DNA from 3 places in the Pseudomonas sp. LBUM1649 genome. Region 1 is predicted to be linked to each of the others. Evidence: predicted binding sites of a transcription regulator. Region 1 holds the regulator's gene; each other region holds the start of a gene.
What was found. Region 1 encodes sigma-54, which starts transcription at its own class of promoters, with help from an activator protein. Its sites were predicted from a motif close to ANTGGCATNNANNTTGCTNT; they were not measured.
Positions count from the first base shown of each region.

Region 2: ACA058_RS22245 (CmpA/NrtA family ABC transporter substrate-binding protein) is a predicted target of sigma-54. The motif match lies at 1,882-1,901, and genes of this name have one in related genera.
Region 3: ACA058_RS22560 (circularly permuted type 2 ATP-grasp protein) is a predicted target of sigma-54. The motif match lies at 1,749-1,768, and genes of this name have one in related genera.

Region 1 is NZ_CP166807.1:889,513-893,631, reverse strand. It holds gene lptB (LPS export ABC transporter ATP-binding protein) at 1-602, shown strand, start outside; gene ACA058_RS03935 (RNA polymerase factor sigma-54) at 787-2,280, shown strand; gene hpf (ribosome hibernation-promoting factor, HPF/YfiA family) at 2,356-2,664, shown strand; gene ptsN (PTS IIA-like nitrogen regulatory protein PtsN) at 2,677-3,141, shown strand; gene rapZ (RNase adapter RapZ) at 3,144-4,001, shown strand; gene ACA058_RS03915 (HPr family phosphocarrier protein) at 4,017-4,119, shown strand, end outside.
Region 2 is NZ_CP166807.1:4,828,226-4,832,344, forward strand. It holds gene rmf (ribosome modulation factor) at 254-469, shown strand; gene ACA058_RS22240 (quinone-dependent dihydroorotate dehydrogenase) at 770-1,789, opposite strand; gene ACA058_RS22245 (CmpA/NrtA family ABC transporter substrate-binding protein) at 2,019-3,230, shown strand; gene ACA058_RS22250 (ANTAR domain-containing response regulator) at 3,246-3,821, shown strand; partial or broken gene ACA058_RS22255 (transposase) at 3,912-4,119, opposite strand, start outside.
Region 3 is NZ_CP166807.1:4,893,641-4,897,759, forward strand. It holds gene ACA058_RS22555 (alpha-E domain-containing protein) at 1-294, opposite strand, end outside; gene ACA058_RS22560 (circularly permuted type 2 ATP-grasp protein) at 307-1,716, opposite strand; gene ACA058_RS22565 (ribonuclease E inhibitor RraB) at 2,033-2,377, opposite strand; gene ACA058_RS22570 (hypothetical protein) at 2,598-2,831, opposite strand; gene ACA058_RS22575 (PLDc N-terminal domain-containing protein) at 2,969-3,160, opposite strand; gene ACA058_RS22580 (hypothetical protein) at 3,243-3,773, opposite strand; gene ACA058_RS22585 (methyl-accepting chemotaxis protein) at 3,953-4,119, shown strand, end outside.

The DNA of each region.
Region 1 (4,119 bases):
AGACCACCTGCTTCTACATGATCGTCGGCCTGGTACAGGCCGATCAGGGCCGCGTGCTGATCGATGACCTCGACGTCAGCCACCAGCCGATGCACGGTCGCGCCAAGGCGGGCATCGGTTATCTGCCGCAAGAAGCGTCGATCTTCCGCAAACTGTCGGTGGCCGACAACATCATGGCCATCCTCGAGACCCGCAAGGAACTCGACAAGGCCGGTCGCCGCAAGGAACTGGAAAGCCTGCTGCAGGAGTTCCACATCAGCCACATCCGCGACAACCTCGGCATGAGCCTGTCCGGCGGCGAACGCCGCCGCGTGGAAATCGCCCGGGCACTGGCCACCAACCCGAAATTCATCCTGCTCGACGAACCTTTCGCCGGCGTGGACCCGATTTCGGTGGGCGACATCAAGCAGATCATCCACCACCTCAAGGCCAAGGGCATCGGCGTGCTGATCACCGACCACAACGTCCGTGAAACCCTGGATATCTGTGAAACCGCCTACATTGTCAACGATGGCCAACTGATCGCCGAAGGCGACGCTGAAACCATCCTGGCCAACGACCTGGTGAAGGAAGTGTATCTGGGGCATGAATTCCGTCTGTAAGCGTCGAGGTGTCCGGCGGGTCGCCCGAGCGCATGCCGCAATAAAAAATCAACCTTTTTTTATTGTTACAGCGCTCTAGGCAAACGCCGCGGTTTCGGGCATATAATTTGCTTATGTTTGGCGCTCCGGCGCCCTGTAGTGGATGGCGCATGTGCGCCGGCGAATAAGGTGTTAAGCCCCTGCCATGAAACCATCGCTAGTCTTGAGAATGGGCCAGCAGCTGACGATGACACCGCAGCTGCAACAGGCCATCCGCCTGCTCCAATTGTCGACCCTGGACCTGCAACAGGAAATCCAGGAGGCCCTGGAGTCAAATCCGATGCTCGAGCGCCAGGAAGAAGGCGACGACTTCGACAATTCCGACCCTCTGGCCGACAGCGCCGAACACAAACCCAACACCGAGATCCAGGAACCCTCTTACCAGGAAAGCGCCCCGACGGTCGATAACATCGAGGAAGGCGACTGGAACGAGCGCATTCCCAACGAACTGCCTGTCGACACCGCCTGGGAAGACGTCTACCAGACCAGCGCCAGCAGCCTGCCGAGCAACGATGACGACGAGTGGGATTTCACCACCCGCACATCGGCCGGCGAGAGCCTGCAAAGCCACCTGCTGTGGCAATTGAACCTGGCACCGATGTCCGACACCGATCGCTTGATTGCCGTGACCCTGATCGATTGCATCAACAACCAGGGTTATCTGGACGAGACCCTGGAGGAAATCCTCGAAGCCTTCGATCCGGAACTGGACATCGAACTGGACGAAATCGAAGCCGTCCTGCACCGCATCCAGCAATTCGAACCCGCCGGCATCGGTGCACGCAACCTGGGCGAATGCCTGCTGCTGCAATTGCGCCAGCTACCCGCCAAGACGCCTTGGCTGGCCGAAGCCAAGCGCCTGGTCACTGACTACATCGACTTGCTCGGCAGCCGCGACTACAGTCAACTGATGCGCCGCATGAAGCTCAAGGAAGATGAACTGCGCCAGGTGATCGAACTGGTCCAGAGCCTCAACCCGCGCCCAGGCTCGCAAATCGAATCGACCGAAGCCGAATACGTGGTTCCCGACGTGATCGTGCGCAAGGACAACGAACGCTGGCTGGTGGAGCTCAACCAGGAGTCGGTGCCTCGCCTGCGGGTCAACGCCCAGTATGCAGGCTTCGTTCGCCGTGCCGACACCAGCGCCGACAATACCTTCATGCGCAATCAGCTGCAGGAAGCCCGCTGGTTCATCAAGAGCCTGCAAAGCCGTAACGAAACCCTGATGAAAGTGGCCACGCAGATCGTCGAGCATCAGCGCGGCTTCCTGGAGTACGGCGACGAAGCCATGAAACCATTGGTCCTGCATGACATCGCCGAAGCGGTCGGCATGCACGAGTCGACGATTTCGCGGGTGACCACGCAGAAATTCATGCATACCCCTCGGGGCATCTATGAACTGAAATACTTTTTCTCCAGCCACGTCAGCACCTCCGAGGGCGGAGAATGCTCGTCCACGGCGATTCGCGCGATCATCAAAAAACTGGTGGCTGCGGAAAATCAGAAAAAGCCGTTGAGTGACAGCAAGATCGCTGGTTTACTGGAGGCACAAGGCATTCAGGTGGCTCGCCGCACCGTCGCCAAGTACCGCGAATCCCTGGGGATCGCGCCTTCGAGCGAACGCAAGCGGTTGATGTAGGGCCACGCCACAGCGTTCCAGTGGCAGATCATCTGGATCTGCCGCTTTATGCACTGGCAACGAAGGAGAAGCTGTATGCAAGTCAACATCAGTGGACACCAACTGGAAGTGACCGAACCTCTTCGCTCCTACATCGGCGAAAAACTCGAACGATTGGAGCGACATTTCGACAAGATCACCAACGTGCAGGTCACGATGACGGTCGAAAAGCTGAAGCAGAAAATCGAAGCCACGCTGCATATTCCCGGCAATGAAGTGGTCGCCAACGCGGAACATACCGATATGTACGCGGCAATTGACGCACTGACCGACAAGCTGGATAAACAACTCAAAAAGCATAAGGAAAAGACCCAGAGCCTCCTCCAGGGCGCTACGGGTCGTTAACACTCCCAACCCATGATCCGACTTGAAAGCATCCTGACCCCCGGCCGTTCCCTGGTGAACGTGCCGGGCGGCAGTAAAAAGAAAGCCCTCGAGCAAATTGCCAACCTCATCCATCGCGAAGTGCCGGATCTGGCCATGCAGGATGTCTTCGAGAGCCTGGTCGCCCGTGAAAAACTCGGCTCAACCGGTTTTGGTAACGGCATTGCCATCCCCCACTGCCGTCTCAAGGGCTGTGATGCGCCCATCAGTGCCTTGATGCATCTGGACGCCCCCATCGATTTCGACGCCATCGATGGCGCACCGGTTGACCTGTTGTTCGTGCTACTGGTCCCGGAAGCCGCTACCGATGCGCACCTGGAGCTGTTACGCCAGATCGCCAGCATGCTCGACCGCAAGGAAGTGCGCGAAAAACTGCGCAGCGCCCCGAGCAATGAAGCCTTGTATCAGGTTGTCCTGGACGAGCAAAACGGTCATTAATCATGCGCTTGATCATCGTCAGCGGTCGTTCCGGCTCAGGCAAAAGTACCGCCCTCGACGTCCTCGAGGACAACGGCTACTACTGCATTGATAACCTGCCTGCCGGGTTGCTGCCCGAACTGGCCGAGCGAGCGCTGATACATACCGAGCTGGCACAACCGCTGGTTGCCGTATCCATCGATGCTCGCAACCTGCCAAGTCACCTGTCGCGGTTCCCCGAGTTGCTGGCAGACGTGCGCAGTCGCCACATCCAGTGCGATGTCCTGTACCTGGATGCCGACGAAGAAACCCTGCTCAAACGCTTCTCGGAAACCCGTCGGCGTCACCCGCTGAGCAATGCCAACCGCTCACTGGCCGAAGCGATCAACGACGAGACCACCCTGCTCGGCCCGATTGCCGACCTTGCCGATCTCAAGCTCAACACCACCAGCCTGAATTTGTATCAACTGCGCGATACCATCAAGCTGCGCCTGCTGAACCAGCCGGAACCCGGTACGGCATTCCTCGTGGAGTCGTTCGGGTTCAAGCGTGGCATGCCGGTCGACGCCGACCTGGTATTCGATGTGCGCTGCCTGCCCAATCCTTACTGGAAGCCGGAACTGCGCGAGCAGTCCGGGCTCGACCAACCGGTGGCCGATTACCTGGCGGCACAACCTGATGTCGAGGAAATGTTCCAGGACATTTCTACTTACTTGCTCAAATGGCTGCCACGCTTTGCCGCCAGCAACCGTGCCTATGTCACCATTGCCATTGGCTGTACCGGCGGCCATCACCGCTCCGTTTACCTGACTGAACGTCTTGGCCAGGTCCTGCAGCAATCCCTGAAGAATGTCCAGGTTCGCCACCGCGACCTCAGCTAAAGGATTCACACCGCGATGCCTGCTCTGGAAATCGAAATCATCAACAAGCTGGGCCTACATGCCCGCGCTTCGGCAAAATTCGTTGGGATCGCCGGTCAATTCAAGGATTGCACGATCA
Region 2 (4,119 bases), 2.7 Mb from region 1:
GTTTGATCAATAAATACGCCAAAAACATCAAGTTACTTAGTGCCATAGCACATTAACAGTTACGTCCTTATGACAAAACGATCATTCCCTCGATGTGACGCATTGGTTAGAACTCAATACAGGTTGGCGGCGCAATGACGCCAACACCTTGGCTCGTCACGCCGGCAACGAGCCCCCAACGGCAGAGTTTTTCTGCCAGACCTCGATTGAGGTCAACGCGATAAATACAGTCAACAAGTGAGGGCAACACCCTATGAGAAGACTTAAGCGTGATCCGTTGGAAAGAGCATTTTTGCGCGGATATCAATATGGCGTTGGTGGCAAATCCCGTGAGCTTTGCCCATTTACTCTACCGTCGGTACGCCAAGCCTGGATTAACGGCTGGCGCGAAGGACGCGGCGACAATTGGGACGGTATGACCGGCACTGCGGGAATCCACAGACTCAACGAACTTCACGCCGTCGGCTAACACGGGGCACACACTCCGACACACAATCTGATCATGTAGCGAATTAACCACGCACGTCCCATCCGGACGGCGGGCTACGGCCCAGGGGCTCCTTTGAAGGGGCCCTTTTTTATGCCTTGAAAACACTAACGCTGAGGCACCTTGTGGCGAGGGGATTTATCCCCGTTGGGTCGCGAAGCGGCCCCCTGCTTTCTTCAGTCAAACCTCGCAAGCAGGTTTTGCGACGGCTTCGCCGCCGAACGGGGATGAATCCCCTCGCCACAGATGAATCCCTTCGCCACAAAAGCCCTCGCCATCGTATTAGCGCAGGGCAGCGATGGCATCCACAGATTCACGAATCAGGGCCGGGCCCTTGTAGATAAAGCCCGAGTAGATCTGCACCAGGCTCGCACCCGCGTTGATTTTCTCCGCCGCGTGCCGGCCTTCGGTGATGCCGCCCGCCGCGATGATCGGCAAGCGACCGCCCAGTTCCGAAGCCAGCACCTTCACGGTGTGCGTGCTCTTGTCACGCACCGGTGCGCCGGACAGACCGCCCGCCTCGTCACCATGTTCCATGCCTTCAACACCCACGCGACTCAAGGTGGTGTTGGTGGCGATGACCGCGTCCATCCCGGTTTCGATCAACGCCTGTGCGACCTGCGCGGTTTCTTCGTCGGTCATGTCCGGCGCGATCTTGATCGCCAGCGGCACGTGCCTGCCGTGACGCAGCGCCAGTTCTGCCCGACGCGTGGCGAGGTCAGCCAGCAGCTGCTTGAGCGAGTCACCGAATTGCAGGCTGCGCAGGCCCGGGGTATTGGGCGAGCTGACGTTGACCGTCACATAGCTGGCGTGGGCGTAGACCTTGTCCAGGCAGATCAGGTAGTCGTCCACCGCGCGCTCGACCGGGGTGTCGAAGTTCTTGCCGATATTGATGCCCAGCACGCCCTTGTACTTGGCGGCCGCAACGCGGGCCAGCAGGTGATCGACGCCAAGGTTGTTGAAGCCCATGCGGTTGATGATCGCCTCGGCCTCCGGCAGCCGGAACAACCGGGGTTTCGGATTGCCCGGTTGCGCACGCGGGGTGATGGTGCCGATTTCGACAAAACCAAAACCCAGTTGCGCAAAGCCATCGATGGCCGCGCCATTCTTGTCCAGGCCGGCGGCCAGGCCCACCGGGTTCGGGAAGTCCAGGCCCATGACATTCACCGGCAGTTTTGCCGGAGACTTGCACAGCAAACCGTTGAGCCCCAGACGCCCGCCCGCGCCGATCAGGTCCAGGGACAGATCGTGGGAGGTTTCCGGGGAAAGTTTGAACAACAGTTGACGGGCCAGGGTGTACATGGGCGGGGTTGACTCGATTGGCGGCGAAATGAGGCGGCGATTATACCCGCGCATCGGGGTCGCAAGCGAGGCGCGCGACAAAATCATAGGGCGATGGCATATGCCTTGCACCAGCACAGGCATCAGCACGCAGGCCAACGGCGGAATGCGTGCCAGGACAATGGCGTCGTCAGCCGGCCCAGCTCATACGGGGTCCGGGACGACGTTTTTTTTGGAAGGTGCGAAATCGATGAACGAACCCTCAACCGGCCCCTTGGCCTGGGTAAATGGCAGCGATGCCCCGGAAAAGACCGAAATCAACCTCGGCTTCATGGCCTTGAGCGACTGCGCTTCGGTGGTGGTGGCCGCGACCCAGGGCTTCGCCCAGCCCTACGGGCTGACCTTGAACCTCAAGCGCCAGTCGTCCTGGGCCAACCTGCGGGACAAACTGGTCAGCGGCGAACTCGACGCCGCCCACAGCCTCTACGGCTTGATCTACGCCGTGCATCTGGGCATCGGTGGTGTCGCCCCCACCGACATGGCGGTGCTCATGAGCCTGAACCAGAACGGCCAGAGCATCAATCTCTCCCACGGCTTGCAGGCCGTCGGCGTGACCAGTCCTGAAGCACTGGACCGTCACGTGCACCAAACTCGCCCAAAACTGACCTTCGCCCAGACCTTTCCCACCGGCACCCATGCCATGTGGTTGTACTACTGGCTGGCGAGCCAGGGCATTCATCCGCTGCACGATGTCGACAGCGTGGTGGTGCCGCCACCGCAGATGGTTGCGCACCTGCAAGCCGGGCGTATCGACGGTTTCTGCGTCGGCGAGCCCTGGGCCGACAGCGCGGTGAAGCAGCACCTCGGCTTTACCATGTCCACGTCCCAGGCCATCTGGCCGGACCATCCGGAAAAAGTCCTCGGCTGTACTCGCGCCTTCGTCGAGCAATACCCCAACACCGCCCGTGCGCTGGTGATGGCGATCCTCGAAGCCAGCCGCTTCATCGACGACAGCACCGAGAATCGCCGCAGTACCGCGCAATTGCTCAGCGCACCGCAGTACCTCGATGCGCCGCTGCCGTGCATCGAACCGCGGCTGCTGGGTGACTATGCCGACGGCCTCGGCAACGAATGGCAAGACCCGCACGCGCTGCGCTTCCATGGAGAGGGGGCGGTCAACCTGCCCTACCTGTCCGATGGCATGTGGTTCATGACCCAGTTCCGTCGCTGGGGCCTGTTGCGCGACGACCCCGATTACCTCGCCGTTGCCCGCCAGGTGCAACAACTAGACTTATACCGTGAAGCCGCCGGCGCCGTCGGTATCGCCGCCCCAGGCAATGAGATGCGCAGCAGCCAGTTGATCGACGGCAAGGTCTGGGACGGTTCGGACCCGGCCGGTTACGCCCGCAGCTTCAAGTTGCACGCCATGAGCGACAGCTCGCCACTTCTCGCCAGCCGCTGACAGGAGACTGCAGACATGTTGCGTATCCTGCTGATCAACGACACCGCGAAAAAAGTCGGCCGCTTGAAAGCCGCCCTGACCGAGGCCGGTTTCGAGGTCATCGACGAATCCGGGCTGACCATCGACCTGCCCGAGCGCGTCGAAACGGTGCGCCCGGACGTGATCCTGATCGATACCGAGTCACCGAGCCGCGATGTCATGGAGCAAGTGGTACTGGTCAGCCGCGACCAGCCACGGCCAATTGTGATGTTTACCGACGAACACGACCCCGATGTGATGCGCCAGGCGATCAAGTCCGGGGTCAGTGCCTACATCGTCGAAGGCATTCACGCACAGCGCCTGCAACCGATTCTCGACGTGGCCATGGCGCGCTTCGAAAGCGACCAGGCCCTGCGCGCCCAACTGCACGCCCGTGACCAGCAATTGGCCGAGCGCAAGCGCATCGAATTGGCCAAAGGACTGCTGATGAAGATGAAGGACTGCAACGAAGAAGAGGCCTACACCCTGATGCGTCGCCAGGCGATGAGCCGCCAGCAGAAGCTGATCCAGGTGGCGGAACAGATTATTGCCATGAGTGAGTTGCTCGGCTGAACCCCTATAGCGCCTGAAAGGACGCCATCGCGAGCAAGCTTTGCTCCTACAAGGTTGAACTGACCCCCAAATGTTGGACGGTCTTTGTCGCTAGCCAGCGGATCGTGTTCTGTATTCCACAGGGCTCAGTCCGCCGAGCTTCGATTTGATTCGGTCATGGTTGTAGTAACGGATGTACTTGTCCAGGCCCGTTTGCAGTTCTTCTATGCTTTCAAAACGGTTGAGGTAGAAAAACTCCGACTTCAGTGTTCCGAAAAAGCTCTCTATCACCGCATTGTCCAAGCAGTTCCCCTTTCTC
Region 3 (4,119 bases), 2.7 Mb from region 1:
ATGGGCACTGGCCCGTGCGGCGCCTAGGCAGCTGTAGATGCTGGCCGGGTTGGCCGCGTCCAGGGCAAAGAAATGCAGCAGCCGTTCGGCATGCAGATCGCCATGGCGTTCGAGGTAATCGTCCAGCGTGCCAGTAATCAGCAACGGCATGGCCAATTCGTGCAGGCCATTACCGCGGCCATCCTGCGGCATCAGCGACAGCGAATAACTGATGTCGAGCATCCGTGCGAGGTTTTCCGCCCGCTCCAGGTAACGCGACATCCAATACAAATCCGAGGCAGTTCTACTTAACATGTCAGGCTTCCTTCAATCCTCGACCACCCAGGTGTCCTTGGTTCCACCGCCCTGGGAGGAGTTCACCACCAGGGAGCCTTCGCGCAGGGCGACACGGGTCAAACCGCCGGGTACGACCCGGGTTTCGCGGCCAGACAATACAAACGGACGCAGGTCGATGTGGCGTGGCGCGATGCCGCTTTCGACAAAGGTCGGACAGGTCGACAGCGACAGCGTCGGCTGTGCGATGTAGGCATGGGGCTTGGCGATGATGCGCGCGCGGAAGGCTTCGATTTCCGCTGCGGTCGCCGCGGGCCCCACCAGCATTCCGTAGCCGCCGGAGCCCTGGGTTTCCTTGACCACCAGCTCTGGAAGATTGGCCAGAACGTGGGACAGTTCAGAAGGATTGCGACACTGCCAGGTGGGTACGTTTTTCAGGATCGGTTCTTCGTCCAGATAGAAACGGATCATGTCGGTGACGAACGGATAGACCGATTTGTCGTCCGCCACCCCGGTACCGATGGCGTTCGCCAACACGACATTGCCGGAACGATAGGACGACAGCAGCCCCGGCACGCCAAGCATCGAGTCGGGATTGAACGCCAGCGGGTCGAGGAACGCATCGTCGAGACGGCGGTAAATCACGTCGACGGCTTTCGGTCCGTCGGTCGTGCGCATGAACACCTTGTCGTCACGCACGAACAGATCCGCGCCCTCCACCAGCTCGACACCCATTTCCCGCGCCAGGAACGCATGCTCGAAGAACGCGCTGTTGAAGCGCCCCGGCGTCAGCACCACGACGCTCGGGTTATCGATCGGGCTTGAGCTTTTCAGGGTGTCGAGCAACAGGTTCGGATAATGGTCGATCGGGGCAATGCGCTGGGCCGCAAACAGCTCGGGGAACAGTCGCATCATCATCTTGCGGTCTTCGAGCATGTAGCTGACGCCGCTCGGTGTACGAAGATTGTCTTCGAGCACGTAGTACGTGCCGTCGCCGTCGCGCACCAGGTCGACGCCGGAAATGTGCGAATAGATATCACGGTGCAGGTCCAGACCCTGCATTGCCAGCTGGTATTGCTCGTTGGCCAGCACCTGCTCGGCCGGAATGATCCCGGCCTTGATGATGCGTTGCTCGTGGTACAGGTCGGCGAGGAACATGTTCAGCGCCTTGACCCGCTGGATGCAGCCGCGCTCGACCACCCGCCATTCACTGGCGGGGATGCTGCGAGGGATGGTGTCGAAGGGAATCAGGCGCTCTGTCCCCTGCTCATCACCGTAAAGCGTGAATGTGATCCCGGCGCGATGAAATAACAGATCGGCCTCGCGTCGCCGTTGTGCCAAAAGCTCGTCAGGCGTTTCGGCCAGCCAACGGGCAAACTCCCGATAATGCGGGCGGACCTGGCCGCCGGCATCGTACATCTCATCAAAATAGGTGCGGATCATGCCGTACTCCTTGTCACCCGGACATCCAGGCCTTCGCAAAGCCCGTGCCATCGGCAGAAACGCTTAGATTTCAATCAGTTGGATAATTACCACGCGAGTACCGCACCAATCCTGTGCGGCAAATGCCCCAACCTGACTGCCCCCGCTTCATTGCAAGGCGTTGTTGTCGCCCATCACCAGCATAGACTGTAGGCGCCGGCTTGCTGGCTATGGGATCGGCCCTGTTCAATTTTCCCTGGGCAAAAAAGCTTGGGCAAAAACGAAAACGGCCAACCCGAAGGTCAGCCGCTATTGCAGGTTGTCACTGTTCATAAGTTTATGCGAGTCGCCCTCGTACCTCCTGTTTCACACCCCAGCCTTCAATGATGCCGCCCAGAGGCTCAACCACTGCCTCGAAACCCTGTTCGAAATCGCCAATGTCGTCATAGGTGGCATACATGACTTTGCACAACTCCAGCGCCCAGGCGCCATCGTCGCGCACACTGACTTGCGCATCCAGGGATTCACCACGGTGGAAATGACCTGCCGCCCTGCGTGCCCGCTCCTCGTCCGGGAAAATGGCGTAGAACTCGATGGGATGGAACCGGGAAAAGTCGAAACCACCTTCTTTCATGCGGCGCAGTACACTGCTGCTGATGTCTTCTTGATAGGCTGTGCTCATGAAACGTCCTCCTCAAACTGATGGATAGACTTTCCGTACTCCCTACGTGCGCAACCCGATGGTGCGCACGAATCGACAACCGATTTGCCGATGGGAAACAAGCATGGAGCTGACAAGACCAGACCTTAGCGATCCATTCGCTGATCTCGATTGCAGAGTAGCCCCAAGATAGAGCCGCTGCCAAGGCCTGATTTTGCTGTCGTCGATGACAAGAAGAGGTTCAGACGGGGGTAATGCTGCGGATTTCAATACTGTTCTGGGTTTTCAGGCTTTTGACGCCTGCGTCAGTGGTGCGCCCCTCCAGATCGTTCAGATCCAGTTCGGCGGCCACGGGAAGGAACCGTTCCTTGATCAGTCTGGCGGCTTGCTCGTGATCCGGGCACTCCTCGCACTCGAAGACTTCGTCGATCACTTCACCATGATCATCCACGAAAGTGACTTTCCACTTTTGCATCGGTGCCTCCTCGATAAAACCCATGGATGGGCTTACACCTATCTCGACCCTGAACACTGGGCAAATGTTCCGGCGAATCAACAATAGCAGGCATCCAAAAAGACCGCCTTACGCCCCGTACAGACGGTGTTCCTCTGTCAGATGCGCACATTCCCCCGGGGACCGGCAATGGCCCAGATAATCAGGCCCAGAACCGGCAGCAACAGGATCAACAGCACCCAGAAGATTTTCATCCCGGTTTCGGCACCGCTTTTCAACACGTTGATGATTGCCCAGATGTCCAGGGCAAGAATGATCAGGCCAACCAGGCTGTTGAACGTGGAACCCATGATGACGCTCCCTAAGAGTGATATGCCCTCTTAGGATAGCCGGCCCTGACCAGGGTTCCTTTTTTTTGACAGCTTTACCGGTTCAGACGTGGATCGCCACTTTCAAGGCTTCCAGCGACGGAGCGGCGGCGATTCCAACTTTGGCGCACAGCTCGAGTACCCGCGGAACAGCATTGCCGTAGACCAGTACCACTTGCAGTTCATCGTCCAGCAACTGGCTGAAGTTCATCAGCGTGTAACCGCCGTTTTCCTTATTCAGGCTGCTCATCTGCACCTGGATGCGGTTCAGCGCGGTCAGGGCTTCGGTCTTGGCCAGTTGCTTGGGCTTGAGATTGAACGCCACCCCCGGGCCGAACGAGGCAACGATCTGGGCGAACAGGTCCACATAGGTGTCGGCCTGGAACAGCACTGTCTCGGGCAGGCTGCCAACGACCACCCACTCACCCAGCGGGATCGGGAAGCTGTCGTCGTAGTTGATGTCCGGGTTGGCGCTCAGGAAAGCCGCTGGATCAGCGTAAGCCTGGGCCGCTTCGTCAGCGACTTTCTCGATTTCGTCATCGCCCATGCACCCGGAGCTGATGTTACTGATGAGTTCGATGAGTGCGGCTTTCATGGGGGCGGATCCTGTAGCAAGAAAATTTTTGAGGGCGCGCAGGATAGCGCATTACGCTCTGCGATGGCGGCGGGCAAGCAAGGCTCGCGATGTTGACCTGCATCAAGCGTTCGACCAACGAATAGCGGCACAATAATGGCACCTTGCCAAAACTGTTTCCGCTATCAGAGAAGACCTCCATGGGTGCCTGGCTTAGCAACATCTCACTGAAGTACAAATTCTGGGCGGTGAATGCCGTCGCCTTCGTCACCACGCTACTGCTGGTGTTTTATGCCCTGCAACTCGAACAACAAGCGCGCAGCCATGCCGCCCAGGTATCGGCCCAGGCTCAGGCGCGATTGCTCGC